DNA from 4 places in the Chryseobacterium sp. G0162 genome. Region 1 is predicted to be linked to each of the others. Evidence: riboswitches for the same ligand, from Rfam matches in the RefSeq annotation. Region 1 holds a riboswitch; each other region holds the start of a gene.
What was found. Region 1 has a riboswitch for cobalamin ahead of EG344_RS17615 (acyl-CoA thioesterase). Riboswitches for the same ligand answer to the same signal wherever they lie in the genome.
Positions count from the first base shown of each region.

Region 1 (8,209 bases):
TCCAACGCTCTGAAAATTTGATTTTTAGGAGGAAAAACTTTGGTGGTTGCATATTCGTTCTTTACTTTTCCCCAAAGGGTTGTAAAGTATTCAGTGCTTTTTATCGGGGCTAAAATTTCTGTCCAGGTCATATTGCAAAAGTAATTAATATTAAAATAAAAGCATAATTCAGACTTTAAATATCTTCACTTTTCTTTCAATTAAAATATAAGAAAAATAAGATAAAACAATAGATAAACCTATCAATAGAAAGCTATTCAGAAGCTCAGAGGAAAGAAATACCAATCTCTCTCTCAGGACGATATAATGAATAATATACAGTGAATAAGAAATATTCCCCAGAAAATATACCACCCCACTTCCTAAAAACCTTTTGATCATATTATCTTCACCATCATATAACTGTTTAATCATAATTGCTGATAATAATGGGATAAAGAAGAGTCCTTTTTCTGTGTATAGTAATAACAGAGAAAGAATTAATACAATATAAATAACTATTTTTTTTCGCAATCCGGTACCTGCTAAAAAAGCAGCCCCTATTCCCAACAGGTAAGATGATACTGTTCGTACCAAAGAATTTAAACCATAAGTAATATCAAGATAGTCTGAAGATTTAATCATCTGCATCCGCATGTCTGAGCCTAAATATAGTTGATCAGGAAGATATGGGAGAATCACTCTTAAAACCAAGCCTGAAATAATCAATATTTCACTGCGTATTTTATACCGAACGATGAAGAAAAGCAGAAAAGGAAATATCAGATAACAAATCCATTCTGTGCTTAATGACCAATAGACCGTACCTAATGAATAATTGGGATTAAAAAAACACTGTAATAAAGCGGCATTAACTAAAAATTTGGTTTTTGAAGTTTCAATCAGAAATAGAGCAATAAAAATAACAGATACAATATAGACCGGATAAATCCTGTTTACTCTTTTCTTATAAAACTTCTGTACCGCGCTAAAATTTAAGGTTTTAAATTTATCAGCATAAGAAATTGCCAGTAAAAATGCGCTTAAGACAAAAAAGATATCTACCGCAACATAGCCTTTCTTAACAACAGTCTGAATAAGATCCGTCTTAAAATGACTAAAATGAAAAAAAGTGACCCATAATGCTACAATTCCCCTTAACCCGGTTAAGGACTTTATTTCATTTTTCATATATTGTGTATACTCTCAATCTGTTTGAGGCTAAAGATAGAAAAAAAACTGATGGATTGAATGTTTAGTCTCTTTTTAAGCTAAAAATAATATTGTCGGGATTATCTTTGTCTTTTTGATCTTCTTCAAGGGTAAAATGATATTTTAAAAGAAGCTGTTTAGAATTTTCATTGAATCTGCTTGTGATGGCTAAAACTTCCAGCAATTGTAATTCATTATATCCATAATTTAAAACAGCATTTAGAGCTTCGGACATAAGTCCTTTTCGATGATATTCTGGTAATAGTTCATAACCAACCTCAGCTGTTTTTCTGTCCTCCGAAAATTTCCATAAACAAATAGTTCCGATGAGATTGGGAGTGTCTTTATATGAAATTCCCCAGAAAACAATCTCTTTATTTTGAGTTTTCCTCTTAATATGGAGGATAAATTCCAAAGCATCATAGTTGGTTTTTGGAGAATTCCTTTTCACATATTGGTTGATAATCTCATTACTTCTGATTCGAAGAATATCCTCTATATGACCTTCATGGATCTCTTTTAAGACCAGTCTTTCTGTTTCCAGTTTCATATTTTCATTAAAAATTATCATTAAATCTTTGAAAAGAAATACAGAATAAGGAATAATTCTTCCATCAATCTATTTTGTAAATCACTCAAATATACGTAATAATCAAAATTCTCACTAAATTTGCACTGTGTATATAGATAAAGAAGATTTAGACGAATTAGAGTTTCCGCAATTGCTCGCGGAAATTTCCCCATTTGCGTATTCTCCGAAAACAAGAGAAAAAATTCTTCAACTTCGTCCGATGGAAATTGACGAGGCGGAACTTTCATTGAAAAAAACATCAGAATATCTGTCGAGTTTTGAAAGTTCAAATGCAATTCCGTTTGATGAGTATGAAGATATTGAAAGTGAGCTGAAACTGATGCTGATTGAGAACTACCGTCTGGAAAACAGTGCTTTCATTAAAATAAAAACCATCACGGAACAGATCGGAAGATTACAGAAGTTCTTCCCTACCATGCCGGAAACGTTTCCTACTTTATTGGAAGAGGTTTCTGTCCTGGAATTCAGAAAAGAGATCATTGACAAAGTAGATAAGGTATTCAACCGTTTTGGTGAGGTAAAAAGTGAGGCATCCCCAGCTTTAAAAGGGATTAGAACTGAGATCCAGCATGCTAAAAAAGCGATTCAGGAAAACTTTAACCGTGCTCTGACTACATATGGACAGAGTGATTTTTTGGATGATATAAGGGAAACAATTATTGACGACCAAAGGGTGTTGGCGGTAAAATCAGGATTTAAGAAAAGAGTTCCGGGCAGAACCCTGGGCATTTCAAAAACCGGTTCTATCACCTATATCCAGCCGGACAGTGTTGTAAAACATTATTTCAAACTTCGTGAAAATGAAGAGGAAGAGAAAAAAGAGATTGATAAAGTTTTAAGAACGCTTACTGCTGAACTGGCAGAATTCCAGCCTCAACTTTGGAGATATCAGGTGTATATTTTTGATCTTGACCTGATAATGGCTAAAGCTAAGTTTGCTGAGCTTATCAACGGTGTTCTTCCAAAGATCAACCGTCATAGAACATTGAGACTTAAGGATGCTTTCCATCCGTTATTGTGGTTGAGAAATAAGGTAGAGAACAAAACAATTCACCCACAAACCCTGGCTTTAACGGATCATAATAGAATTATATGTATTTCCGGACCTAATGCCGGTGGAAAATCAATTACATTAAAGACTGTAGGCTTGCTGCAATTGATGATTCAAAGTGGGATTCTGGTCCCTGTTCATCCAAAGTCCGAAATGTTTTTCTTTGAAAAGATCATGACTGATATAGGTGATAATCAATCTATTGAAAACCATCTATCCACTTATTCATCAAGATTAAAGAAAATGTCCGGAATCATCCGTGAGGCTGATGCGAATACACTTTTACTGATTGATGAGTTCGGAACGGGTTCTGATCCTGAATTGGGAGGTGCTTTGGCTGAAAGTTTTATGGAATTTTTCTACGATAAGAAGAGCTTTGCGATCATTACAACGCATTATACCAACATCAAATTGGTTATAGAGCAGCTTCCAAATGCTCAGAACGCGGCAATGCTTTTCAATGAAGAGACCCTGGAGCCCATGTACAAACTGGAGGTTGGCCAAGCAGGAAGTTCTTTTACTTTTGAAGTTGCTGAAAAGAATAAAATCCCAAGGTTCATCATTCATTCTGCTAAGAAAAAGGTAGAACATGACATTGTGAATCTTGATAAAACGATTGTAAAGCTTCAACAGGAGAAATTTGAGGTTGAAAAACTGAAATCGGATCTTGCGGAAAGAAAAGAATCTGTAGAAGACAAGCGTGATAATCTTCAGAAACTGAATGACCAACTTCAGCAGAAACTATTCAATTTCCAGAAACTTTACGAAGAGGAACACCGTAAACTCCAATTCGGGAATAAGATTGAAACGTTCATTGACAGCTATACAAAAGGAAAATCCAGAAAAGATGTGGTGAAGGACTTTGTGAAATTGCTCGAACAGGAAAAATTCAGAAAGATTGGTGCTGATAAGGATGAATCCAAACGTCTTCAGGTGGTTAAGAGAAAGATCACCCAACAGCTTAAAAAGGAAGAAGTGATTGAAAAAATTGCTGAAACCAACGAAAAACTGGAAGAAAAACGCAAGAGTGACCGCGAAATATGGATGAAAATAGGGCAGCGTGTTCGAATTACCGGAAGTACCAGCGTAGGAACGATTGAGAAAATCTCCAGAAATAAAGTGATTGTCAATTACGGAACTTTCAAAACGACGATTGATGCAGATGAACTAGAGAGAATTTAATCCATTTGAAAATGGATCAATTTGAGAGTTTGAAAATTAACTGAATACAATAATGGAAGAGAGTGTCTGAGGATGCTCTCTTTTCTTTTGTATATTCTCATGAGAATTTCTTATTTTTAACAAAAAACAATAATTATGAAGCCATTAAAAGTATTATCAGACCTTATTCCAATACCAAGTTACACCGTCATTATTCTATGTTTTTTCTTTCCTTTTTTCCTGATCAAGTGTGGTGATACCACCTTAATGTCTATTAAGGGAACAGATTTGGTAACAGGCGTTTCCAAGCAAGCAATGAATGATCGTATGAAGGAGAATTTGAAAAAAAACTCTCCCTTTGGGTCCGCTTTTGGAAATGATTCTGATGACTCATCGTCAAATGCTGACAGCGAGTATTCACCACTTAATGCTTCCAATGATAAAAATAACAAAGAGAATATTCCCCCAAGTCCGTTTATCATTCTTGCTTTTTTAGCTGCCATTGCAGGAATTGTCATTCATCTGATAAAAAGTATTAAGAAAAAATATATCTATCATATTGCCATTTCCCTGTTGGGTCTTATCTCTTTATTAACTTTCTATTTAACATTCCAATCCAAGATGGAAGGTCTTGGAAATAATAAAGTTGGAATGGGATTAGGCGGCGGCGTCACCATCAGCTATGGTTTTGGGACTGCCTTTTATGTATGTGGAGCGTTGTTCCTGCTCGTGCTTCTTTTCTTCGGAGTCTTTTCCTATTATCTTAAAAATGATCCGAAGGCTATTTATGACTCGTCAAATCAGAGGTCAGAGTCTTAGTACAAGATTTGTAGATAAAACCATTATTCTAACATGTACAAGATCTATCGCTCAGTATTTTTAATTGGGATTTTCAGTATTTCGTCTTTTATGAATGCCCAGCAGAAAACACCAAATCCTGCACAAAAATTCAGTACGATAAAAATTGATGATATTTCAAAGGAAAACCTAATTACACCTACTTATGAGACCCTGGTTTCCTATGCCAAACAAAAGCAGCCTGTCAATGGGATATTTTACACCGCAACCTATAATCAAGACACCAATACACATAGTGTAGAATTGAAAGACAAAGCTGACAGCCTTGTTCCATTAATCTCTTATGAATTCAAGGACGGAATAATCAGCTCTATTATGACAGGTAAAAGAGATACACAAAAGTATACAAGAACAACTGAAAATTCAGGTTATACCCAGCAATTCTCTAACGCAATTCAGACCCAAATTGACTTCTATAAAAATGGCTTAATTCATACCATAAGACATTTTGGATATGGAGTAAAAGCTTCCGGCTATCCGGTAGGGATATGGTATGCCTATTCTGAAGATGGTACATTACAAAAGAAAATAGACCATGACTCTCATTTCAGAATGAGTTTTTATGACCTTCTGGCTATAGGAGATTCATACGGCTTTCCTAATATAGGTATCACTAGAGCTTTTAATGATATTCATTCCTATTGGTACATCTTTCTCAATCCACATCCAGAAGACAGAACGACGAAAGAGATAACAATATTGGTAGATGATAAAACAGGGCAAATAATATACAGTATCACTAATGAACAACAAAAATATTTGAAAACTAAAGCCTATGATAGACTAAACCTTAGCAAAGAATCCCTGGAATGGGTACTGGAGAATGATAAGTACCATATTCCTGATGAAGAATTTTATAAATTATTTAGAGGGTATTGGTAATTTCAATAAATACCTTTTTATTTTACCCATCCAAAAAACATTTAATTTATATATTTGGGGATCTAAAATTTGTTAAGATGATTTCAGTAAACAAGACATTGTACCTGTCTGCTTTCAGTTTTTTTTCTTTAGCCTTCGTCAAAGGACAGAATAAAGTTCCTTTTGGTGTTGTAAAAGCTGAAGAAGGCTATGCCAATGTTCGTGTGCATAAGGATAATTACAGGAAAATTGTAGATAAGATCCGCATGCGCAAAGGGGATGTTTTTGTTTATGTAAAGCCTGCTCCCGGAGAAACGGAATGGATCTGGATCAAATATCCTGAAAAGCAGGACGAGGACAAACCTTTTGTACGCTATGAAACCCTTGACAAAGAAGGAATGGTGAACAAAGAGCGCATTGCCTTTGTTGATCAGCTTCCCGCCTATACACCTTCTAAATCTAAAAACGGAAAATCACTGATCTTTACAGATAATTCTGACCCTAAAATTCCTACTGCCCAGAGAAGTAAAGTGGTGATTGACATATATCCATCTAATGCCAGTTACCGTAAAAAGGAAAAAGATGCCGAAGGAAAGCTTCTTACCATTGATAAAGTAAAACCATGGGGAATTGGAAATGATCTTCCTGAAGGAATGACGGAGATTAAATCAATCAGACTTCAACAACCTGGAAGAGGTTCTGTTTTCGTGAGAGAAGCCATCAAAAATATGTTCCAGCCTACCATGGATTTCAACAATATTGGAGTAACCTCTCTGGACAATGACAACATTTTCCTTTACATGATCAATGGTTCCGGCGAAAACAGATATACAACCCTTTGGACTATCAAGAAGGGAAGAGTAATCAGCCAGATTATTTATCATAATCCGGAATAAATTCATTAATTTTGCAGCCGAAAAAGTTTTACGCTTATTCATCATAGAAACTGGTTCTGCATAACCGCAGATTAAAAGGGAACCGTGTGAAAATCACGGACTGTCGCGCAACTGTAAGTAACTGAAATCTTTATCAAAAGATCCACTGTGCGAGGCATGGGAAGGAGATAAAAGATGTTACAAGTCAGGAGACCTGCCGATTTCTTAAACAAGAAACTTTCGCGATTTGAAGTTTTATTGATCTGATGGATTCTTTCAGGGGCCTCCAACGTTCCTGTCATTATTCTGTTGTTTTGATACGATTTCATTTCGCCTTAATTAATAATGAAATATGACTACAGAAGAAAGAATTGAAGCTGCAGAAACCAGAATCTTTAAAGCGGTTTTCCCTAACACAACCAATCATTACGATACTCTTTTCGGAGGTACAGCCATGCAGCTTATGGATGAAGTAGCCTTTATTGCTGCGACCCGTTTCGCAAGAAAAAGAGTGGTAACAGTAAGCAGTGACAAAATCGATTTTAAAAAACCAATTCCTGCCGGAACAATTGTAGAACTGATCGGAAAAGTTTCATATGTTGGAAAAACCAGTATGAAAGTAAGTGTTGAGATCTACACAGAACAAATGTACTCTTACGAAAGAGAAAAAGCAATTGTGGGAGACTTTACTTTTGTAGCAATTGATGAATTCAAGAAACCAATCCAGATCTTATAAATAAAAGTTTCGGGCGGCCTTTGGCCGCCCGAAACTTTTCATACTATTTATTTTAAAACTTTTTCCGTTTCCAGACCTTTCCTCAGTAACAGTTCAAAGGCCTCTCCCATTTCATCCGAAGCTCTGGTAATGGCATTTTCAAGCATATTTCTGATCTGCTTTTCGGTAACCCCAGCCTCTGTCCAGCTTTTTCCTGAAGTATAGGAGTTCAGAATAAAAGGCATAATCCTGTCAATAGAACAGGCAAAAATGGCATCCGGAGTTGCCTCTTCCTCAAACTCAAGCCATAGATTAAAGAATTCCGAACGTAAAGGCTCATCCAGAATTCCGAAAATTTTCTGTGCAGACATCTTTTCTCTTTCAAACTTTCCTACCATAGCAGCTTCGTCGAAAAGAAAAGTATCACCCGCTTCAATTTCGACAAGATCATGAATGGAAAGCATTCTTATCACTCTCAACAAATCAATATCCATACGGTTTTTAGCATAGGGATAAAGGATTTGGGCCAGAATAATGATCTGCCAGGAGTGTTCTGCTGTATTCTCTCTTCTGGAATCATCTGCATTGTAATTTCTTCTCTGTACATTTTTCAGGGCATCTACAGCCAGGATAAAATCGATTTCTTTCTGGATTTTCATTTTACTTTCCTCTATTATATTGATCTGATGGATATACCTTGGTTCTGGTAGTCCACTTATTATTCTTTTTTTCTTTGATGATAACTTTCACATAGCCATCTTCGCTTTCGTCTTCTTCTTTTTCAAGCACTTTATCGAGTCCTTTATTTGGAATGACTTCATATTCTGTAGTAAAAAAATTACAACATCCGGATTTTCCAAAGGCAATAAGGCGTTTACGAACCGGATCTGTTTCAAAAAAATCAA
Region 1 is NZ_CP033922.1:3,906,919-3,915,127, reverse strand. It holds gene EG344_RS17650 (uracil-DNA glycosylase) at 1-131, opposite strand, end outside; gene EG344_RS17645 (acyltransferase family protein) at 169-1,170, opposite strand; gene EG344_RS17640 (GNAT family N-acetyltransferase) at 1,235-1,741, opposite strand; gene EG344_RS17635 (endonuclease MutS2) at 1,869-4,016, shown strand; gene EG344_RS17630 (hypothetical protein) at 4,152-4,814, shown strand; gene EG344_RS17625 (hypothetical protein) at 4,848-5,735, shown strand; gene EG344_RS17620 (hypothetical protein) at 5,813-6,610, shown strand; cobalamin riboswitch at 6,645-6,826, shown strand; gene EG344_RS17615 (acyl-CoA thioesterase) at 6,942-7,325, shown strand; gene EG344_RS17610 (HD domain-containing protein) at 7,373-7,963, opposite strand; gene EG344_RS17605 (XAC2610-related protein) at 7,965-8,209, opposite strand, start outside.

Region 2 (8,209 bases), 950 kb from region 1:
AAGGCACGTACTCAACAAAAGTCTCTTTCCATATATCAGTCAGTTTGCTATAGATCATATGATAGAATACGAACTTTCAGAAGGAGACCTATACACATTCAGTCCTACCTATTATAATCCTTCAGATAGTAAACATTATCCCAACCCAAAGAATCAACTGTATGTTTCCGGTCAGGATCCTGTAAAAGACCGCTATAAAGATGAAGTTAATAATATCAGAGATTACGTTCAAACAAAAGATGGAGAAATCCCCAACAGCCATTCGGAAAGCAATTCTTTTTATGTTGGAACAAGTTATATAGGAAAATCATTCTATGTAGGTGGAGCTTATCAAAACTCTTATTCATATTTTGGTGTTCCTGGCTATACTCTTCCCAAAATGCAGCAGCACACTCACGGAAAGCCTCAACCTAAAATAGAGTACCGACCTATCAATATCAGGAGTTTATCTCATAAAGCAATGTTTGAGTCCGGTTATCAATTTACAGGTTTCCCAATTTCCAGTATCAAATTAAATTATATGGGAGTATTTTCAAAAAACGCTGAACTTATTGATCGCCAGCGGGCCAATCAGTTTGAAGTGAATCAGCATAATGGGCGTTTGGAAATTGTACAACAAAAACTGAAATTCCTCAGTGGAACCACAGGTCTTGACGTTCAATATAGAGATATGACAGGAGATGGGAAACAGAGATACCTACCCAATACGATAAGCCGCGAAATCGGAATATTTACGATGCAGCATCTTGATTTCAACAGTGTTCAACTGGATCTAGGTTATAGGAATGACCATGTTCAGCGCAGAGCAGATACAGATAAAAAATACGTAAGAAGCCGTGGCCTTTCAGGAGGAAACCTCAGCGACAGGGATTTTACGCTTCACCAGCTTCATACTTCAGCACAGTGGAATATCTTTAAAAAAGCTTACTTAAAAGCCCAGTATAATCACTCCGAAAGAGCCCCGGAAGTGAACGAACTTTACGCAGGGAATAATCATTTCGCGATCCTGACGGAAGAAAACGGTGATGACAGACTAGATAAAGAAATAACAAAAACTGTAGAACTGGGAGCCGGAATCAATCTGAAAAATCTTCGTGTATCTGCTAACTGGTACCATACTTCCTATAAAAATTATATTTATCTCGCTCACACCGGAATTTCCCGGGAAGTTTTCCTGGTTAAAGAATGGCGTTCTGATGATACTGAAATCAACGGAGTTGAAGCAGAAGCTGCTTACAAAGTTGATCTTAACAAAATAGGAAAATGGGAAATAGGAGCTTATTATGATCTGGTAAGAAACATCAGTGTTGCAGACAGCTCAATAAGAAAATGGAGCGATGGTGATTATATGCCGAATATGCCTACCAGCCGTTTTGGATTTAATCTTGAAGGTAATATACAGAATTTCAGTATTAATATTGGTTTTGACCATTATTTAAAACAAAAATACTTAGGAAAGAATATTAATCCTGAACTTCCAATGCCTGCATTTTCATTGCTTAATGTCCGCGTTTCCTATAAAGACGATAGCTTAGGAATAGGAAATTTGGAATATTATATCGTAGGAAACAATCTGTTGAATTCTGAAGCAAGGCTTCAAAACTCACAACTAAAGTTCCTAAGTCCGCTACCAGGCATTAATATCTCAGCCGGAATAAAAATAACAATATAATCTATATTTTGGGGCAGAACATTTGTAAAACATAACTATTATTTACTGTGTATGCCCCAATTTTAATTCTTGCAACAGTGTGAAATTCAATGTCTAAATTTTTAACGGATACCTTTTTATAAAGTTATCCCTTGATTATTCTTTACTTCAGCCATTACAAATGTGCTATGGGTACTCCCTATAGAATCTACAGAGCCTAGCTTATTGAATACAAAATCCTGATAATGTTTCATATCCCGAACCTGAACCTTTAATAAGAAATCAAAATCTCCGGAAATATTGTAACATTCTGCCACTTCCTGAATTTCCAGAATTTCTTTTACAAAATCATAACCTACGGACCGATCATGAATTTTTAATTTGATCTGGCAAAACACCGTAAATCCACGATTAAGCTTTTCCGCATCCAGAACCGCCACATATCTTTTCACGAAACCTTCCTGCTCAAGCCTTCTTACCCGCTCAAAAACAGGAGATGGAGATAGATTAACTTCCTTTGCCAGCTCTTTAACTGTCAGTTTTGCGTTGTTCTGAAGCAGTTTCAAGAGTTTTAAATCCTTATCATCGAGTTGTTCCACAGAATATTATTCTTTTAGAGTTTAAAATCATCCAAATTTACAGAATTATATTCTATATAATATAATTTAAAAAGTTTAATTAACCGAATAAATTACTTTTAATTGCTATTATATTCTGTTTTAATAATTTTACACAAAATTAAAATCTTTTATCAGGCTTGATATTGATAAAAGATCAGTTCTTTACAATCTTCATCAAACAGGAAAGGTTTTACTTAAGGTAAATTAATAGGGAATCGTGTGAAAATCACGAACTGTCGCGCAACTGTAAGTAACACACCAAAGGTTTCTGTCCTTGGATATCCACTGCCAAAAGCGGGAAGGATGACAGAAACCGTTACAAGTCAGGAGACCTGCCTTTACTGAATTGACAATGCTTTCGCGATCTGAAGCTTTTGAGTCATACAGATGATATATTGCAGTACATTTTATCTCCGGATGAAGTAGTACCATGCATTTGTATCATTGATTTTCAAATTTTTCTATCCTAGCAAGCATTCCGAAGCATGAAAAGAGCATTTAAAATAAGTTTAATTTAAAATTTGTAAAAATGCAAACTCACATTCTGGGCTACCCGCGTATTGGTAGCAAAAGAGAACTTAAAAAAGCCTGCGAACAATATTGGTCAGGTAAAATTGTTTTGGAAGAACTTCTTACCGTAGGAAGAAACATCTGCAGTCAAAACTGGAACCTTCAGAAAGAAGCCGGAATTGATCTTATTCCATGTAATGATTTTTCTTATTACGATCAGGTTCTGGATATGAGTCTGGTAGTAGGCGCTATTCCAACGCGCTATCATGAAGTAGCCCTGAAAAAAAACAATTCTGAATTGGATCTTTATTTTGCCATGGCAAGAGGATACCAGAAAGATGAATTAGATATCACAGCCATGGAAATGACCAAATGGTTTGATACCAATTATCACTACATCGTTCCTGAATTTTATAAAAACCAGCAATTCAAACTTACTTCAGATAAGATTTTCAATGAATTTGCAGGCGCCAAACAGGCGGGGATCAATGCAAAACCTGTGATTATCGGTCTCGTTTCTTATCTGCTTTTAGGAAAAGAGAAAGAAGAAGGATTTGATAAACTGGATCTTGCCCACAATCTTCTTCCGGTCTATGTTGAGATTATCTCAAAACTACAAAGCCAGGGCGCTCAGTGGATTCAGTTTGATGAACCCTTTTTAGCATTAGATATCAATGAAAAAGCAAAAGAAGTCTATACTTTTGTGTATGCTGAACTTAGAAGACAGTTTCCGAAGCTTACATTCATTGTAACCACTTATTTTGAAGGATTAAAGAATAATTTAGCTCTTGCCACATCACTTCCTGTAAATGTTCTGCATATTGATCTGGTAAGAAATCCTGAACAACTCGAAGATGTTCTTCATTCTATTCCTGAACACCTGAGTCTGTCTCTTGGAATCGTAGACGGAAGAAACATCTGGAAAAATGATTACGAAAACTCTCTATCCTTTATTAAAAAAGCAACCGAAACACTGGGATCTGAAAGAGTTTTAATCGCTCCGTCATGCTCCCTGCTTCATTCACCATGTGATTTAGACTTTGAAACCAGCCTTAATGCTGAAATCAAAAACTGGCTCGCTTTCGCAAAACAAAAAGTAAAAGAAGTGGTTACCCTGAAAGAATTAGCTTCAGAAACTTCTGATGAGAATATTCTTCAGGATTTTGAAGAAAATAAAAAAGCGGTTTCAGATAGAAAAACATCTTCATTGATCCATAATGAAAATGTAAAACTCAGAGCGAATGCCGTGACTGAGAAAGATTCACAAAGAAAAAATTCTTTCCATATCCGTAAAGAAGAGCAACAAAAAGCATTGCAGCTTCCTTTATTTCCCACTACAACCATCGGATCATTTCCACAGACAGCAGAAGTAAGAACCTGGAGGGCAAAATTCAAAAAAGGAGAACTGACTACAGAACAATATGATGCTCTATTAAAAGAAGAAACCCAAAGAACCATCCGTTGGCAGGAAAGTATCGGAATAGACGTTCTTGTACATGGAGAATATGAACGTAATGATATGGTGGAATATTTCGGAGAGCAACTGAAAGGATTTACCTTTACTAAAAACGGCTGGGTACAAAGCTATGGAAGCCGTTGCGTAAAACCTCCGATCATCTTCGGAGATGTTTCCAGACCTGAACCTATGACCGTATACTGGTCTCAATATGCTCAGTCTCAAACCAATCAATGGGTAAAAGGAATGTTAACAGGTCCTGTAACCATATTACAATGGTCATTTGTACGCGATGATCAGCCCCGTTCTGAAACTTGTAAACAGATTGCTCTTGCCATTCGTGATGAAGTTCAGGATCTGGAAAAGGCAGGCATCAGAATTATTCAGATTGATGAACCAGCTATCCGTGAAGGCCTTCCATTGAGGAAAACAGAATGGCAAAATTACCTGAAATGGGCTGTAGAGGCATTTAAAATATCAGCAAGTGGAGTAGAAGACGCTACCCAGATTCATACTCATATGTGTTATTCAGAATTTAATGATATCATTAAGAATATCGCAGATATGGATGCGGATGTGATTACGATAGAATGTTCAAGATCTCAAATGGAGCTTCTACATGCTTTTGCAGATTTCAAATATCCTAATGAAATCGGTCCCGGAGTTTATGACATTCATTCTCCGAGAGTTCCTTCGAAGCAAGAAATGATTGAACTGCTGAAAAAAGCACAGGATGTAATTCCTGCTCATCAGCTTTGGGTAAATCCTGACTGTGGATTGAAAACCAGACATTGGGAAGAAACAGAAAAAGCTTTAATTGCTATGGTTGCTGCTGCTAAAGAAGCGTCTGTAGAATATGCATCTTAACTATTTTCAACCTCATAGAAAATCAAAAAAGCATCCGATTTGGATGCTTTTTGGTTATCATATAAATTTCTTTTACCAAATTATAATCCCATATGTAAAATAGGATATTCTTTACCCTGATTATCTAATGCTGATCTATCAAGAACACGGAATCCGATATATTGATAGAAGCCCACGGCCTGAGCATTTTGTTCATTCACATCTACTTTATTTACGTTTAGATGATTGATTCCATACTGAATCAGTTTTTTACCAATCCCTTTACCACGATAATCGTTATGAATAAACAGCATTTCAAGATTTCCTTCAGCAATTCCCATAAATCCAACTAAAGTTCCATTTTCTTCAAACCCTAATAAAATAACATGTTCAAAATAACCGGGAATCTCTTTTTTATAATAATTAAAATCTTCCTCTTTCAGAAAATCATGGGTATTGAGTACAGAACTTTCCCAGATTTTCATTAGCAGAGGATAATCTATTTCATGTATTTCTCTTATCATAGTCGTAAATTTTGAGTAGCAAAAATCGTATTTTTTACCTCTCAACCACTGAACCTGGGTTAAAAAATCCGTTTCCGTATTCTGCTTAATGCTTGTGGAGTAATCCCTAAATAAGAAGCAATATCCTTTAATGGAATACAATTGAAAGTATTTCCAAATTCTTCCATCATCTGTAAATAATACTGTTCGGGAGTGTATTTTATCAGGTCGATATTTCTATTCAAAAGCTTATTCAACAATCTGGCTGTCAGATTTTCAAAGACTGCTTTCAAACCAGGAATCGCTTCATATAGCCTGATAGCCTGTTCCTGATTAATCCTATATATTTCACAATCTGTAATGGTCTGCACATTAAAAGTTGACTTTTCCTGGAGGGTAAATGAAATATTAGACAAAGAAAAGGAGCCTTCCTTACAAAACCAGAAGGTTTGTTCCTCACCTTTATGATTTAAGGTCCAGCAACGTGCTATACCATTGAAAATAAAATAACTGTATTTCTCTAATTCACCTTCCTGAATAAGAAATGTGTTCTTTTTAACCCATATTCGTTCAAAAAACTGGTCAAAAAGCTCAGATTCAGCTGTATTAAATGTATTGAGATCAACATTGAACTCTTTGAATAATTTTTCTAAAAGCATTCTTTAAAAATGATAAAAAGCTTTTAACCAGATAGGAGATGAATATTGAATAGGAATCTTATATTCCTCCCATTACATACATATTTTCCATAGTCGGAACACTACTTCCGCCTTCTTTTTCAAGTGTGATGGCAAAAGCCTGTGCTTTTGAGATGGTAGCCAATGCAATCTGGCTATCTTTATTTTCGGCATACATTCCTGCATTTACAGGTTTTCCGTCTTCAATAGCCCAAAGCTGGTACTGCATCCCGGTTGGGGCTTTAGGAAGATTCTCAGCATTCAGGTAAACTTCTTTTGTCTTTTTATCCCAGAAAACCATGGCTTTGGCATCCTGATGCTTTTCTACGCCTTTTAACATTACCATTTGCATATCCGGATTAGAGAACATATTCAGTTTGTGATCCATCTTTTTCATAGCAGCATCCTGAGATTGCTTTTCTGCTGCCAATTTTGTCATTTCTTGCTTCGTAGCCGACTGGCTGTTCATCCAAAATAGATTGCCTGCAATACTTACAAGAAATAAAACAGATGCCGCAACAGCATAGGCTTTCCAATTAGTATTCTTCTTGGTTTCTCCTTCAATTTTAAATTCCTCCCGATCTTTTGAGACAGGAGTATTTACAGGAATAGAAAGGGTTTCTTCTTCAGTAGACTGTTTCTGCTGAATGGTATTCCAAATCTTAGATTTCAGATCATTTGGAGGTGTTACAGCCTGGGCAGTAGCCAGATCTTCCAAAGTTTTTTGCGCTTCTTCATAAGCGGCTTTCACTTCAGCATTGTTTTTCATCACACACTCCAAAATGCCTGCTTCCTCGGGAGAAGCATGACCTAGAATATAAGATTCTATAATTCCGGATGATATGTATTCCTTAGTGTTCAATTTATTGATAATCTTTTAGCAAATCTTTTAATTTCATCAGCGTATTACGCATTTTAGTTTTTACCGTTCCCAGCGGTATCTTCAGTTTTTCGGATATTTCATTTTGGGTATATCCCTGATAATAAGCAAGATTAATGAGTTCCTGCTTGTCCACTTCCAGTCCTTCAAGTACATTGTTAAATCCAATATAATCGGATGAATTATTGGTCGTTGAAAGTTCTGTAGTGTTATATACGAAATCTGGAAGTGATTGGTTTTTAAGTTCGTTTTGGAATCCTTTCGATTTTAGATAATCGATCGCTGTATTGCGGGCAATATTAATCATCCAGGTATAAAATCTTCCTTTGGAAGCATCATATTGATGAATAGAATTCCAAATTTTAACAAAAACATCCTGGAGGATTTCTTCCGTATATTCTTTAGACTGAACAATACGAAGAACAACACCATACAACGCACCGGAATAGTGGTCATACAGATAATGAAAACCGTTTTCGTTTTTTTCTTTCAGTAAAACGATAAGTTCCTCTTCTGAGCAGGTTGTTTTAATAACTTTTATTTTTCTATCCAAATGTAATAAAATAAAACATATTCTCAACAAAATCTGAATATTCTTTTATCCCGTATATGATATTAAGAGAAAAATTTAAAATAACTATTATGAAAAATCTAATATCAAAACTACTATTACTCTCTTGTATAGCAATAGCCACCGGAGAATATAAAGCACAAACAGATCTTTTTAAAACTAAAAATCCTTATTACTCCCATACTGCTGAATCTCCACTGAAGATTAGTAATTCGGAATGGAAAAAGATTTTAAAACCTGAACTCTATCAGGTTGCCAGAGAAGGAGCCACTGAAACTGCGTTCACTGGAAAATATTATGAACTTGATGAGAAAGGAACCTATTATTGTGCAGTATGCGGAAATGCCCTGTTTCTTTCTACTTCAAAATTTGCTACTACTTGTGGCTGGCCGTCTTTTTATCAACCCATTCGTAAAAATAGTGTTACCTACAGAAAAGATACTTCTTACAATATGATCCGAACAGAGGTTCTATGTGGAAGATGTGGTTCTCATT
Region 2 is NZ_CP033922.1:4,861,248-4,869,456, reverse strand. It holds gene EG344_RS21815 (TonB-dependent receptor) at 1-1,672, shown strand, start outside; gene EG344_RS21810 (Lrp/AsnC family transcriptional regulator) at 1,789-2,250, opposite strand; cobalamin riboswitch at 2,440-2,626, shown strand; gene metE (5-methyltetrahydropteroyltriglutamate--homocysteine S-methyltransferase) at 2,801-5,104, shown strand; gene EG344_RS21800 (GNAT family N-acetyltransferase) at 5,185-5,607, opposite strand; gene EG344_RS21795 (Crp/Fnr family transcriptional regulator) at 5,667-6,245, opposite strand; gene EG344_RS21790 (anti-sigma factor domain-containing protein) at 6,304-7,125, opposite strand; gene EG344_RS21785 (RNA polymerase sigma factor) at 7,127-7,696, opposite strand; gene msrB (peptide-methionine (R)-S-oxide reductase MsrB) at 7,786-8,209, shown strand, end outside.
Region 2: linked by a shared signal. The riboswitch ahead of metE (5-methyltetrahydropteroyltriglutamate--homocysteine S-methyltransferase) and the one ahead of EG344_RS17615 (acyl-CoA thioesterase) in region 1 are both predicted to bind cobalamin.

Region 3 (8,209 bases), 2.3 Mb from region 1:
TGCAATATGATTTCGAAGCAGACAATAGACAAAATTTTCTCAACGATACGAGTAGAAGAGATAGTAGGAGAGTACGTTCAGTTGAAGAGAGCAGGGTCTAATTTTAAAGGACTCAGCCCTTTTCACGAGGAAAAGTCTCCTAGTTTTGTAGTCTCTCCAAGTAAGCAGATCTGGAAAGATTTCTCTACAGGAAAAGGAGGGACAGCCATTTCTTTCCTGATGGAAATTGAAAACTTCACTTATCCTGAAGCCCTTCGTCATGCTGCCAAGAAATATGGAATTGAAATAGAGGAAGATCTGCGTGAAATTTCTGAAGAAGCAAAACACGCCCAAACAGAAAAAGATCTGTTATATAAAATTCATGAAGTTGCCAATACTTATTTCCAGGAAATCCTTTGGGATGATGAAGAAGGCAGAAGTATAGGGTTTGCTTATTTTAAGGAAAGAGAGCTTAAGGATGATATTATTAAAAAATTCCAGCTTGGATATTCTCCTGAAAAAAAGAATGCTTTTACTACTTATGCAATAGAGAAAGGGTATACTAAAGAAATTCTTGAAAAATCCGGACTTTCTATTTTTCCCGAAAATACTCCGGCAGGGGTTGACAGATTCCGGGAAAGGGTTATTTTCCCGATTCATAGTTTCTCAGGAAGGGTTTTAGGTTTTGGTGCCAGAATTCTTAAGAATAATGTAAAAACAGCAAAATATCTTAACTCACCGGAAACGGAGATCTATCATAAATCCAATGTTCTTTATGGATTAAACCAAAGTAAGCAGGCTATTTCAAGAAAGAATGGCTGTCTTTTGGTAGAAGGGTATATGGATGTGATCTCACTTCATATGTCCGGAATTGAAAACGTTGTAGCGAGTTCGGGAACTTCCCTGACTACGGAACAGATCAAACTTATCAAGAGACTTACAGAAAACGTAACGATTCTTTTCGATGGAGATAATGCCGGTATTAAAGCTAGTTTCCGAAGTATTGATATGTTGCTGACAGAAGGGATGAACATTCGTGTTCTGCTTTTCCCGGATGGTGATGACCCGGATTCTTTTGCCAGAAAACATCCGCAGGAATATGTAGAAAAATACATCGAAAATGAAGCGATGGATTTCATCGACTTTAAAGCAGAAATTCTGTTGCGGGATGTAGGAAATGATCCTATCAAAAAAGCAGAAGCCATCCGTGATATTGTAAAATCGGTTTCCTTTGTACAGAATGCACTGAAAAGAGAGGTATACCTGAAGGAGGTTTCCAATAAATTCGGACTCTCTGAACAGAGTCTTTTCAATGAACTGGATGTTCAGAAGCAGATTACCCAGAATCAGACCCATCATGTTCAGCAACAACAGAAGGAAAAAGTAGCACCAAAGCTGGAGATTGTTCCTTTGGATAAGGAAAAGGAAGATCCTTTTTTATTCGATGTTCTGTTTATGGAGAATAAACTGGTAGATCATATGCTGATGTTTGGAGATATTGTCCTGAAAAGAAGAAATGAGAATAATGAAGAGTATCAGATTACAGTCATTGAAGAGATTCTTCATCATTTTGAAGAAGAGCAGTACGCATTTTTAGTCAAAGAAAATGAGATCATTATCAATCAGGTAAGAGAGGGAATTCAGAAAGATGAGTTGAGAAGTGGAAACTTTTTTGTATCTTTTATGGACGAGGAAATTACCACAAAGGTTGTAGATGCTTTGATGCCACTGGATGAGCTGGAAAACTGGGCTTCAAGAAACATTTATCCGCCTAATTACGGGGATAAGGTGGCAGATCAGATTCAGGGTGATGTTTTACTGCATAAATACAGATATATTGATTATCTGATCACAGAAACAGCTAAGGAACTGGATCAATATAGCAATACTGATGAAGTAAAATACTATGAGCTGATTAAAAAAATCACTTTGTTGAAACAGGCTTCCATCAGATTAAGTAATATCATTGAATATTCCCCGATCAAAGGAATCTATGGGAATAGAAAAAGATAGGGCAAAGACAAAAAAGTTCCGGATTCTGTGACAAAAAGTCCTATAAAATTTTAGGAATAAATATTGTAATTTAAACGTTGAAAATAGTATTAAAATAATACATAATATAAATATGGACATTAAAAAAGAATTCAGAGATTTCTCTGTAAAACATTTAGGAAACAACGGTCTGGTTACCGATCAGTATATGGGAATGTATGGACCAACGAATCTTACTCCATACATCATGGAAGAAAGAAGATTAAACGTTGCTCAGATGGACGTTTTCTCTCGTTTGATGATGGACAGAATTATCTTTTTGGGAACAGGAATTGACGATCAGGTAGCGAATATCGTTACTGCTCAGCTTTTATTCTTAGAAAGTGCAGATCCTTCTAAAGATATTCAAATCTACATCAATTCTCCTGGTGGTAGTGTGTATGCAGGATTAGGTATTTACGACACTATGCAGATCATTAAGCCGGATGTAGCAACAATCTGTACAGGTATAGCTGCTTCAATGGGAGCTGTATTATTGGTGGCAGGAGAAAAAGGAAAACGTTCTGCACTTAAACACTCAAGAGTTATGATTCACCAGCCTTCAGGAGGAGCTCAGGGAGTTGCTTCTGATATGGAAATCAACTTAAGAGAGATGTTGAAATTGAAGCAGGAGCTTTATGATATTATCGCTCTTCATTCAGGACAGACTTATGAGTGGGTAGAGAAATCTTCCGATAGAGATTACTGGATGACTTCTGAAGAAGCTAAAAACTTCGGAATGGTAGATGAGGTTTTACAGAGATCTACAGAAAAAAAATAATTGATTGTATAATCATATTGAAAAACGCATCCAATTTGGATGCGTTTTTTTTGTTTGCCACGAATGCACGAATTGCTATAACGAAAATAACAATTGAAGACGTGATATTCCCCTCCTCCGGAGGGGTGTCAAAAATTCAAAGAATTTTTGACGGGGTGGTCCAAACCATAGCCCTTTCTACTTCTTCACAATTTTATGCACCGTAGAGCCACTTTTCGTCTTAACCTCAACCCAATAGATTCCGGTATTTAAGGCTTTAAGATTAATCTTTGTTGCCTGTGAAGTCATTACTTTCTGCCCTAAAGAAGAATAAATATTTACTTCTTTCACCTTTTCAGAACTTTCAATCTGAATAAAATCACTCGTTGGATTAGGATAAATATTGAATAAGGCCTTTTTATTTACAGAAGAGACGGATAGTGTAGCGTTACTTGCCTCAGTAGGAGTGAAAGGTCTTCTTTCTCCGAAGCTTAATCCCAACCAGCTATTGTTACTCAATTGTATCTGGCTAAGATCATTCTTTTTCTGCCAGCTGGAAAGATCTTTTCCTGTATATAATTTCCAGTTTTCTGCTCCAGAGTTGTTTCCCGTGAAGGCATTTAATGACAGACTGGAAATTTGATTATTGCCAGAAGTGAAATGGAAATATGAAGCTTGGGATTGAATTAGCTGTAAAGCCTGTGCTGCTGTTATACTGCCATTATATTGAATTCCAAAAACGAAGGAGTTGGCTTCACCATGAGAGTTATTGGTTCCAAAATCTACAACAACAAGACTTTTATTAGTTCCTGTACCAATCCAATTGGTAATTTGAGATGAGGTATACCATTGGGAGCTGTAAGCCGGTACAGGAGCTGATGGTGGAGTGTCGATTTCATCAATACCATAGGTAATACCAAACCACAATCCATCTGTTAAAGCAGTATAACCTACACCATTATTTTGATTGGACATATTCCCGGCATTGGGACCAGACCAGGTAATCCAGTAATCATCTGTACTTGGAGTATGGTTATTGTATGCGAAACTGTATAAAAACCCTGAAGGAATATCAGCCTCTATTGCAGGTTCTGCCGCCGCAATCGCATTAATCATGTCTTCCGCCATTAAATTATTACCATCAAAACGATAGCCCCACGCATAGGAGGCAGGTGTATTAGTGTCATTGAAATCGGCAATGAAGTAAGCCTTTTTGGAGCCGGTTCCTACCCAAAACTTAATGTCGTTTTCAGTGAATTGAGCAAAGAAAAACTGCATACAAAGCAGTAAGAAAAAAAGAGAGATTTTTCTCATAATATAATTAAATTAAAGTTTTATTCCCGAAACTTATTTATTGACAGGATGATTTTTCATCCTGAAATTAAATGGGTATTTAAGGCAGGTCTCCTGGCTCGCATCCTATAGCCAACCTTCCCGGATGTTGATCCAGTGGTATAATTAATAGCTATAGGTAAAAACAGCTTACAGTTGCGGGTACAGCTCAAGATTTGAATAATATTCTCACTTGATTCCCTATTGTGAACAGTGTTCAACCTTAAAAACGGTGCAAATATATCATATAAATTTTTGATGTCTGTTTTGTGAATTACATAGCAATGTTCAGTTTTTTCTGATGTTGAATTGTATTTTTAATAATGGGTTTTATTGATTGATAATGAATTGGGTTTTAATTTTGGGTTTTCGAAGTTAAATTTCAATTTTTATTGTTTATATTGAATTCATCTCAAGGTTATATTGTTAAAATACAATTAGCATTACATTTAAGATCAGTTTATAATCAAGTTATACTTTCGCGCCATAAAAGTTAATATGAAAAAACTACTATTATCTGCTTTGATGATGGCTTCATTATGGTCATGCAGTAAAGATGATGACAACAATGTAAATAACCAGGATATTAATTATTCTAAGCTTCCTCAGGAGTTTCCGTTTTCAAAAATGGCAACAATAAACGGAGTGGATGTTATTAATGGCGGATTTGGATCCGGCGCAGCCGCCCATCCTACAAGAAAAGGAGAATTTTATGTCATTACAGACCGTGGCCCGAACACAGATTACCTAAGTGGGAAAAAGTTTTTAACCCCCAATTTTACACCAACGATAATGCATTTTAAAATTAATGCAGAAGGGAATGTGGAAGTCATTAAATATATTAAACTTAAAAACCCATCCGGTCAGCCTATTACAGGACTTCCAAATCCTGTAGGAATGGGAAGCACGGGAGAAGTGGCTTATGATGCGGCTGGAAATATTCTGGGTACGGATAAATATGGTTTAGACAGTGAAAGTATTGTGGCAGCACCCGACGGGACATTCTGGGTTTCTGATGAATACGGACCACACATCGTTCATTATAACGCTGATGGAGTAGAGTTAGAAAGAATAAGTCCGATTGGGGTAAATACAGGAAACAGAAAACTACCTGCAGTGTTAGCTAAAAGAAGAGCGAACAGAGGGATGGAAGGCCTTTGTATGACTCCGGACGGAAAAACACTGGTAGGAACCATACAATCGATGATGTTTGTTCCTTCAAAGGCGCTGGCAACGAATACAACCTTAACGAGAATCGTAACTTTCGATATCAGTACGGGGCAAACGAAACAATATCTATATAAACAAGATGGTGGAGCTTCCGATTCGGTTTGTGATATTACAGCATTAGGCAATAATGAATTCCTTGTCATTGAAAGAGATGGTAATTTCGGAACACAGGGCGGAATTAAAAAAGTATACAGAATCAACCTAAGTGATGCAACAGATGTAACCGGAACCGACCTTGCAGCGGTAGATGGGATGAAGGTAAACGGAAAAGCCCTGGAGCAGTGTACATGGGATGAGCTTACCAAAGCAGGAATTAAACCTGTTTCAAAAAAAATAGCCGCAGATCTGGTTGCAAAATTAGGATATGAACATGATAAATTTGAAGGGATTGTTTATTTAGGAAACAATAAACTAGCTGTTTTCAATGATGATGATTTTGGGGTGGTAGATGATGGAAACGGAAATCCTAAAGCGAAGATACTACCTAAAACGGGGAAGGTAGACAAGGGAACTATGTATATAGTCGATATTCAATAATTAGATTTTTTTAACGGAAAGCGGCGGGATTTATCCCGCCGCTTTTTATTGTATAGATTAATAGAAATGGACTTTATCCTGTTTTAATAAGAATAGATCTTCCAGAATCTTTGTCATTCCGTCGGAATCTAAAACGGAATGTTTAGAATAGCTGTGTAGAGATTCTTCCTTCGTCAGAATGACAAACTGTATGGTTATTTTTTAGTTTTTAAATTGAATGTTTGAAGAATATATTCAATAGAAACGGGCTTTAGCCCGTTTACATGATCAGTGAAATTTCCATTGGCTTTAGCCAAAACCTAAAAAAGCCCCTACAATTATCTTCCAAGAGTTTTATTTTGCAGAATCTTTGTCATTCCGTCGGAATCTAAAACGGAATGTTTAGAATAGCTGTGTAGAGATTCTTCCTTCGTCAGAATGACAAACTGTATGGTTATTTTTTAGTTTTTAAATTGAATGTTTGAAGAATATATTCAATAGAAACGGGCTTTAGCCCGTTTACATGATCATGAAATTTTCCATTGGCTTTAGCCAAACCTATAAAAGAAGCCCCTGAAAGTAATTCTCAGGGGCTTTTGTATATATATTGTTCTTCTCAATATTAATTGAAAGCCTCAATAATCTTAGAGAAATCCTCCAATTTCAAAGCAGCACCTCCAATCAGACCTCCGTCAATATCAGGCTGAGAGAAGATTTCTTTCGCATTATCAGGTTTCACAGAACCTCCGTAAAGGATGGAAACCTCATCAGCAACCTCTTGCCCATATTTAGCAGCAATGATATTTCTGATGTGTGCATGAATTTCCTGAGCTTGCTCCGGACTTGCTGTTTCTCCTGTTCCGATAGCCCAAACCGGTTCGTAAGCAATAACTACTTTTTTGATCTCTTCAGCAGAAAGCGTGAAAAGAGCTACTTCAGTCTGGTTTTTCACCACTTCAAGGTGTTGTCCTCCTTTTCTTTGTTCAAGAGTTTCTCCGTTACAATAGATTGGAGTAAGACCTCTATCTAAAGCTAATTTTACCTTTCTGTTGCAATGAGAATCTGTTTCTCCGTGGTATTGTCTTCTTTCAGAGTGACCGATTAAAGAACCTGTTGCATCGATAGATTCCAGCATATCCGCAGAAATTTCTCCTGTGTACGCTCCGCTTTCGTGCTCACTCATGTCCTGAGAAAATACCCCGATCTCATCCTTTTCAAAGATGTCTTTAGCCATCATTAAGTATAATGAAGGAGGAGCGATCCAAACCTCACAGTTGGTAGCATTGTTGTTTTTATAGCTTAGCAATTGAATCATTAATTGTTGTGCATCAATTACATTTTTGTTCATTTTCCAGTTGCCTGCAACTATTTTTCTTCTCATAATTATTTTTTATTTAATCTTCGTTTATTTTTGTATCAATAAAAGTATAGGTAGTGTCTTTTTTACCCATCGTTTCAATAGATTGAAACTCAACATCACCAGTAGGTAGTACTTTATAATTATAGATATCAGTAACATTATCAGTGTTATGAAGTTCGTAGTACTTTCCATCTTTAGTCCACCAGCTACCGTTTTCAGTATTCTGTATTACTTCACCATCCTGATTAATGGCTACGAACATTAAGATGCTTTTACCTTTTTCAAGTCTACATGATACCCAATATTTTGAAAGCCCTTCTTGTTGCTGGTTTACCTCAGAACCTTTATAACATCCCATTACTTTTGGATCGTATTCCTTCTTTTGTGCAGTGAGCCCCATTGCAATGGAAAACAGAGCCAAGACTAGTATTTTTCTCATTTAGATTATTTATTAATTCCTTCCAATTTAAACATGAAAGCATAGACCAAAGCAATATCCTTCAGATAATCAAATCTTCCGGAAGCTCCTCCGTGACCGTAATCCATGTCTGTTTTTAACAATAAAACATTTTTATCTGTTTTCATATCTCTAAGTTTCGCCACCCATTTTGCAGGTTCAAAATATTGCACCTGAGAATCATGAAGACCTGTTGTTACCAATAGATTCGGATAGTTTTTCTTTTCTATATTTTCGTAGGGCGAGTATGATTTCATATAGAGATAAGCTTCCTTGTTGTTTGGATTACCCCATTCGTCATATTCGTTGGTTGTTAAAGGAATACTTGTATCAAGCATGGTGTTAATAACATCTACAAAAGGGACCTGTGAAATAACACCGTTCCATAGGTTAGGGCTCATGTTAGCTACAGCTCCCATTAAAAGACCTCCGGCACTTCCTCCCTGAGCATATAAGTGTTTAGGAGAGGTGTATTTCTCTTTTACAAGATATTCTCCGGAATCAATAAAGTCGGTAAATGTATTTTTCTTTTTCATCATTTTCC
Region 3 is NZ_CP033922.1:945,040-953,248, reverse strand. It holds gene dnaG (DNA primase) at 7-1,992, shown strand; gene clpP (ATP-dependent Clp endopeptidase proteolytic subunit ClpP) at 2,105-2,791, shown strand; gene EG344_RS04360 (T9SS type A sorting domain-containing protein) at 2,969-4,084, opposite strand; cobalamin riboswitch at 4,150-4,343, opposite strand; gene EG344_RS04355 (esterase-like activity of phytase family protein) at 4,601-5,869, shown strand; gene tpiA (triose-phosphate isomerase) at 6,471-7,229, opposite strand; gene EG344_RS04345 (hypothetical protein) at 7,243-7,647, opposite strand; gene EG344_RS04340 (S9 family peptidase) at 7,653-8,209, opposite strand, start outside.
Region 3: linked by a shared signal. The riboswitch ahead of EG344_RS04360 (T9SS type A sorting domain-containing protein) and the one ahead of EG344_RS17615 (acyl-CoA thioesterase) in region 1 are both predicted to bind cobalamin.

Region 4 (8,209 bases), 170 kb from region 1:
ATCCTAAATTAAAGGTTTCCGTATTCAAAACCTATGGAACCGCTATGATCAAATATAAAGATCTTGAGCTGGAATTTGTAGGTGCCCGAAAGGAAAGTTATACGGAGAACAGCCGAAAACCGGAAGTAGAAGGTGGAACTTTGGAAGACGATCAGAAAAGAAGAGATTTCACCATCAATGCAATGGCTATTTCTTTGAATAAAGATAATTTCGGGGAACTTATAGATCCGTTCAATGGAATTGAAGATCTGGAAAAAGAGATTTTAAGAACTCCTTTGGAACCCGCTCAAACGTATTCTGATGATCCTTTGAGAATGATGAGAGCAGTTCGTTTTGCTTCAACTTTAGGCTTCACAATTGAAGAAAATTCTTTAGAAGCCATCAAGCAGGAAGCGGAAAGAATTAAGATTGTTTCTATGGAAAGAATCATGGTGGAATTCAATAAAATCATGTTATCTGAAAAACCTTCTGTAGGATTAAAATTAATGGAGCAAACAGGACTTTTAAAGCTTATTATTCCTGAATTAATTGAACTGAAAGGAGTTGAAGAAGTTGAAGGACAGACTCACAAAGATAACTTCTATCACACTCTTGAAGTAGTGGATAATATTTCTGTGAATACTGATAACCTTTGGCTGCGTTGGGCTGCATTACTTCACGATATAGGAAAAGCACCTACGAAAAAATTTGTTGAAGGTACAGGATGGACATTTCACGGGCATGAATTCTTAGGCTCCAAAATGGTAAAAGCTCTTTTCCAAAGATTAAAACTGCCATTAGGAAGCGATATGAAATATGTTCAGAAGATGGTTAAGCTTTCTTCCAGACCTATCGCCTTGATTACGGACGATGCTTCAGATTCTGCATTAAGAAGGCTTTTATTTGATGCCGGAGAAGACCTTGAAGAACTGTTTACTCTTTGTAAAGCAGACATCACGACCAAAAATTCTAAAAAGCAGGAAAAGTTCAAAAAGAACTTTGAATATGTAGCAGTAAAGATCAAAGAAGTAGAGGAAAAAGATCAGGTAAGAAACTTTCAGCCTCCTATTACCGGAGAAGAGATCATGGAAATGTTTAACCTTCAGCCGGGCCGTGAAATCGGTATTTTAAAGGAAAAAGTTAAAGAAGCAATCCTTGAAGGTGAAATTGCTAATGAAAAGGAAGAAGCAACAAAATTTGTGATTGCCGAAGCTGAAAAGCTGGGATTAAAAATGAATTAATTTTTACTCAATAAAAAAAAGCTGGATTTTGATCCAGCTTTTTTTGTGCTTCAATAAGGTATATACCAAAGCCGGGCGGGTTCTAAAGAACCCGCCCGGAAAAAAACACAAATGATGAAAAAATAAAAAATTATATTATATACGCCGAAGCGTAATTTTTAATTTTTATAGAACCCGTTTGTTCCAACACCTGCTGTAAAGTTTTTCAATAGAGTACCACTTAGTGCATCATAAACATTTACTTTACCATCTTCAGTAAAGCTGGCATCTGATGCAAAAATTCTACCGTCAATTACATCAAAACCATATACATTACCGGATGCTTTAACAATAGGAACTTTAGAAACGAAAGAAGACCCAACAGTCATATTATAAATATTGTTAGAACCTGTAATAAAATAAAACATATTATTATCAGCTCTCAGCTTCTGAACATCAGCAATTCCAGCAAGCGTAGTTGTAGTATAGTTTCCAGTGACTGAATTGATTTTATAAATGTAAGAATCTGTTGTATCAGAAACTAGTACGTAAGCAATTCCTTTGTAAGAAATAAGATCTTTGATAATTCCTTTAGTAGGTAATGTAATGACCTTAGGATTAACCATTGTAGAAGGATTTACAACTGTGATAGTATAACCAGTGGCAAATGAGTTATAGGGTGGATTAGTGTCATATCCAATACCATCTGTCTGCACAATAATATTACCCTCTGCCTCAACTACTTTTTCAGCATAACGCGGAAATCCCATACTGCCAAAAAATGAATTATCTGAAATATTATAGGCATTAAGCTTATTTTTACCAGCAAAATTATTATTTGTTACAAAATATTTATTCCCGGAGAATGCAATATATCTTGGATTATCAAGATTTTCTGTTACTGTAACCTGCTTTTTAAATGTATATCGGTTTACAATATCAATTTTACTGGGACTATTGGCTACAAGATAAGCCTTATCTCCACTGAAGCCTATACTCTGAAGTACTTTCCCGAATGCTTCTCCTCCATTATTGTTAGAGTATATGTTAGTATAAACTGTTCCCAGATTACTAGTAATAAAGGTAACATCAGAAGTAGGTTTTGAGAACCCTCCTTCGTTAGAAACAATAATTCCGTTTTCATAAGCACCTGATGAAGGTTTCTGAATAATTTCTATATCATTATCACTGCTACAAGAAGCATTGAAAAGTAGCATAGACGCAAATGCAAGAGGTAAAATTCTTTTGATATTCATATATATTAAATTTTATTTTTAAAAGTTGATATTTAAATTTACACTGTAATTTCTTCCGGGTAACGGATAAGCAAACATAGTATAATAAGTCTGATTGAAAATATTATTAATCTTAAAGCCCAAAGTATAATTCTTTAAAAACGTAGCCCCAACACCAGCATTCATAACAAAATATTCTTTCAGTGCCTCACTTTTCTTCTCATTGGAATCTGTATAGGTAAGTCCGGTAAACAATCCCTGAGCGTATACTTTTATAAATTCATACTGATAATCAATATTTCCGGTAAACTTATGAAATGGCACATACATCAGCTGTTTCTTCTTTTCAAGATCCTGGGAATTTGTATAGGCATATCCTAAACCTACATTCAGAAAATGTTTTCCAAAGCGTTTAGCAAATTCTGCTTGAGCTTCTACTCCATAAGATCTTACATGCTCAGTATTTACAGGACTATAATATCCAAAGGAAGTAGGAAGCCATCTTATCATATCTCTGATATCCATATAATAAGGAACCAGAGAGAGTTTAAAATCACCAGCTTTAAATTGGTTTCTCAATTCAAACTGATAAGAAGTTTCCGGTTTTAAATTTTCATTTCCACCCGGTCTCCAATACAAATCATTGAAAGAAGGAGCTCTGAAATTCCTTGAAACACTTAATCCCAGATTATACCAATCTAAAGCATTCCATTTTCCTGAAAAAGAAAATAAAAGAGGCGACTTAGTCACTCCAACAAAATCCTGTCTTATTCCTGCTTCAAAACGTAAATCAGTGGTAGGAAAATATCTTATCAATCCAGCAATGGACCCCATATTTCTACTGACATGGTCTATTCCTGAACCATAACCTTCACCTTTATTAAATTGGTATTCTCCAATAATATTGAAGTTCCACTTTGAGGTAAGAAAATAATTGAAATCATTCTTCAGAATATAATTCCTTCCAGTTCCACTACTGAATTTAGGTCTGTCTATATCATTAAAATACTGGAAATTTTCTTCCGTATAAGCTGCTTTAAAAGAGTTATTAAAACGGGTCTTATTCCAATCCCAGGAAATTAGGCTTCTTACATTTTGAGTCTGATATTTTGTTTCCGTTTCTCTGTCAAATAAGATTGGAAAATGCTGTTGACCATTAAACCATTCAGAAATCCATGAAATCTGATGATGTGGAGCGAATTTATAAGCAGCTGAAATATTAAAATTTGTATTGTAATATTCTCCGTTAAGATTTATATAATTCCGGGGTTCTTTATTCACCTCATAAGCATTCTCACTGATAGAATAATTTCCTGAAGCCTTAAAACTGAATTTATCATTGCTGTATGAGCCTTTAACAAAATTATTAAAAGTATTAAAAGATCCTGCTTCAGAAAATAGACTGCCGTGAAAACCTTGATTGAAATTAAGGCTGTTGTCCAGGTGAATACTTCCTCCAATAGCGCCGGAACCATAAGTCACACTTCCTCCCCCTGCTTTTATTCCGATCTGGTCATATCCGAATAGGGAAATATTGTTCACATCTCCTTGCCCTAGAAAATTGGAATTAACATTAATTCCATTCCAAACAAAAGAAGTCTGTTGAGCAGTAGTACCTCTAAATGATGGTGAGGCAGTTCCACCACGTCCGTTTTCTTTAATATAAATGGAAGACTGAAATCTTAATACTTCGGAAAGGTTACTGGAGTTTTTTTCAACATCTTCAGCATGAATTGTTTTCACAGGGTGAAATTGTTTCACCTTGTTCATCTGGCTGTCGAAAATATAAATAGTATCTACAGCTTTCTCCTGTCCGAAAAGAAAACAGCCATAAGATGACAAAAATAGTATTAGAGATCTTTTTATATCCATATCCTTCTACTTTTCCTCCGAAAGCAATATGTTTTTTTGATTAATTTTCTGGCAGGTCTCCTGACTTTCGCTTTCTGTGCCTTCCCGTTTTTATACAGTGGCTATTTACAGAAACTTTTATTGCGATTTACAGTTGCGGGGACAGTTTGGGAGTTTCACCCAATTCCCTTTTCATTCCAATATACTGGAAACCAAAATTTTTGCAAAGATAGCTTTTTAAATGTATTAGGCAAAAAGTGAATTTTATGAAAGAAATACGAAAGCAGAATCGATTGAATCCTGATCTAAAAAAGAATTAATAACCTTCCAGTGTATGTAAAATAAAAAAACATTCCGGAGCGGAATGTTTTTTTTATATGTTATTAAGATTATTGACCTATAACTTCTGTAATTGGATTTCCAACATTTCCACTTGGGAACTGAATTTTCAGTAATGAAGAAACTGTAGGGGCAATATCCGTCATGTGATAAGCCTTATTGCTTTCACCTTGTTTCACTCCCCAACCCATAAAGATTAACGGAATGTGTGAATCATAAGAGTTCCATACACTATGAGTAGTTCCTGTTTTAGAATATGGCGGAAGCATAGAGTCGTGAGAGATCAATTGAATATCCCCACTTCTTTGTCTGTTGATTCCATTGATAATTCTTTGCTTGATGGGCTCAGGAATGCTTGATTCAGACACTCTGTCTACAGAAACTGCATATAAAACAGTAGGATCTTTTTCCAGTTCTTTAATAGCGAAGTTTCTTACATCATCCAATTCAAGTTTGCTGTCTGCCAATACTTTTCTATCGAAATAAATCTGATAATTATCAATAGCGTTGATCAATTTATCAGCTCCGAATTTATCTTTCAGCTTTTGGTTGAGGTTCTTTTCAGCACCTTCTCCAAAGAATCCCGTAGGAATTTTATGTTCTTTTAAAAAACCTACAGAGTGTGCTCCACCATGGTCAGCAGAAAGGAACACCGTGTACTGTCCTTTTCCAACCTTTGAATCCAAATAATTGAAGAATTGTGCTAAATCCTGATCTAATCTGATATAAACATCTTCCACTTCAATTGAGTTTGGCCCAAATTTATGCCCGGCATAGTCCGTAGAAGCCAAATTGATGGCTAAAAAGTCTGTAATATTATCACCTCCCAGTTTTTCTCCCTCTACAGAAGCTTCTGCTAACTTTAATGTCAACGTATTTCCGAAAGGAGTATAACGAATGTTATCTTTTTTGGTTTGATAATCTTTTGCAAGATCATTGTAAGGGAATGTAGGTGTTTTTGCACTACCTAATAATCCTTCCCAAGGAGAATTGTCTGGTGCACTTTCTGTATATTGATTGATCGGGAGCAAAGTATTCCACCCATTAGCTACCAATTTCTCCGGTAAATTCTGAGAATTGAATGATTTTACCCACTGAGGAAGATCATTCATATACCATGTGCTGGTAATAAAGTTTCCTGTACTGTCATCAAACCAGAAAGCTCCGTTTGGTGTATGACCTGCAGGAAGAATAGAAGCTCTGTCTTTTAAAGAAACTCCGACTACTTTCCCTTGGAAATTTGTTGCCAGCCTCAGCTCATCCGTTACTGTAGTTGACCAAAGATTTTTAGGTGAATGGCTTCCTGTTTTGGTATTGGTTGTCCCCACTGGCTGAACGCTGTCATCGGCAGTACAATATACACCTTTACCTGTATCTTTATCTGTCCAGTCATTTCCGGCAATTCCGTGAATCGCAGGTACAGATCCTGTATAAATACAAGTATGTCCTAAAGCAGTAATGGTAGGTACATAAGGAATGTGTACGTTATTTAAAGAATAACCGGTATTCAAAAGTCTTTTGAAACCGTCATTTCCATATTTGTTGTAAAAACGGTATAAATAATCCCAACGCATCTGGTCTACTACAAGACCTACTACTAATTTGGGTCTTTCCAATTGAGAATTTTTGTTCTTCTGTGCATTGATTGTAACTACGGACAAAAAAGTAGCTGCCGCAATTGAAATGTTCCTAAGCATCCAAGTAAAATTTTATTGATCACAAATTTAGGGGTTTTGAATGTTTTAGAACGTGAATTTTTATTTAAATTTGATCTTTATTCAATTATCAACCCGGTTCATCATGATTTTAGGAGTATATTGGTACTTTAAATTCCCTGAAAATTTATATGATTTCAAATTTTTTAAATTTTTCGAGGGATATGGAGGCCATGCAGATAATGCCGCAGAATTGGCTGCAAAAATTCAGGTGGAAAACATCAATGATTTTATCGAAAAACTGGAAAATCTGAGAACCAGGTTTAAAGAAGCATTTTTGTTTCTTAATATCAATGATAATCAGCTTATCATCAGCATTGGAGATCATCAGCTCTTTGATTTTCATTTTCAGTTTGCCCTGGAAGTGGAAGCACTGTTGATTCGTGAAAATGCAGTATTATTAGATGTTAGCATTCCATTTAAAACACAATCTACTAAAGCTTATCATAGTGAAGGAGAAAATTGGGGGCCTAATGAACATCGCTTTCTACAAATTGTAGGTTCAGATTTTAAAAAGAATAATGCGGAAAATCTTTCTATAAGGATTGACTGTAATCTTCCGTTAGCAGATAAAAAATTTTTCATCAATGATCTGGGTTCTATCTGCCGGGAAGAAAATATCAATGTATTTTATTATAAAGATTATGATTTCAGTACTCACTCCAATCTAATGCTCTTCTTTACGAATGGCTGCCAAAGAATAGGTGCTGTTCAATCCATCAATCTTAATTCATTTGGAAATAAAGTAAGACAACTTACTCAAAAATATGCACTTCATTTTGGGCATCTTGAAGGTTTGAAATATTATCCTCAGCATGGTCCTCACATTGAGCTAATCACAGATGAAGAATATATTATAAATAGAAAATAAAACAAAATTGAATTCCAAAACTACACTAAATCTAATAACATGATTAAGTTTAAATATGTCATTTTGTATGTAGAAAATGTAGAATCAGCAATGAATTTCTACCAAAATATTTTCGATGCAAAAATAAAATTCATTACTCCTGAAAAAGATTATGGAGAACTGATTACTGGAGAAACGACTCTTTCTTTTGCTTCTGTTGATTTGGCCAGCTCCAATATTAAAAAGGGATTCCTCCTTTCCAAAACAGAAGTTAAACCTTTTGGGATTGAATTGGGGTTTGTAACTGACGATGTAGAAACCTTAGTGGAAAAAGCTGTAAAAAACGGCGCCATTCTGTATCAAGATATTGCTGTAAAACCTTGGGGACAAAAGACTGCTTACATTAAAGATCCCAACAATTACCTTGTAGAAATCTGTACTGAAATTCAATAAAACATATTCCGTGGAAATTAAAAAACTACAAAAGCTGACTTCCAATCCTGGTTTAGAATGGGGACATAATGGATATTCAACAGATATCATCTACTCTGTTTCTTCAATAGAATTCAGTGGCACCTTTGAATTGACTCTGAGAGAAAAAAAATTATCCTACACTAAAGTATGGGAAACCAATTCTGATGATATCGAAGAACTCAATACGATCATTGAAAAAGATTCATCTTTCGGAGCTTTTGCAGATGGTGAACTTCAGGGCTGGATCATCTGTGAACACAGAACCTGGAACAATAGTTTCTACATCGAGAACATTCTTGTGAATGAAAAATACAGAAGACAGGGATTGGGAATCCTGCTGATTAAAAGCGCAATCAAAGAGGCCAGAAACCTTAACTGCCGGGTTATTGAACTGGAAACACAGAACACAAACTATCCAGCCATACAATTTTATAGAAGAATGGGGTTTAATATCACCGGAGTGAATACAAGATTGTATAATAACTCCGAAGAAATTGCTCTTTTTATGACGTTGGACATAGAATAGCTTGTGAAAATTTTCAGGTT
Region 4 is NZ_CP033922.1:3,739,100-3,747,308, reverse strand. It holds gene EG344_RS16965 (CCA tRNA nucleotidyltransferase) at 1-1,220, shown strand, start outside; gene EG344_RS16960 (hypothetical protein) at 1,379-2,455, opposite strand; gene EG344_RS16955 (TonB-dependent receptor plug domain-containing protein) at 2,474-4,306, opposite strand; cobalamin riboswitch at 4,339-4,517, opposite strand; gene pafA (alkaline phosphatase PafA) at 4,675-6,321, opposite strand; gene EG344_RS16945 (hypothetical protein) at 6,425-7,210, shown strand; gene EG344_RS16940 (VOC family protein) at 7,250-7,642, shown strand; gene EG344_RS16935 (GNAT family N-acetyltransferase) at 7,653-8,189, shown strand.
Region 4: linked by a shared signal. The riboswitch ahead of EG344_RS16955 (TonB-dependent receptor plug domain-containing protein) and the one ahead of EG344_RS17615 (acyl-CoA thioesterase) in region 1 are both predicted to bind cobalamin.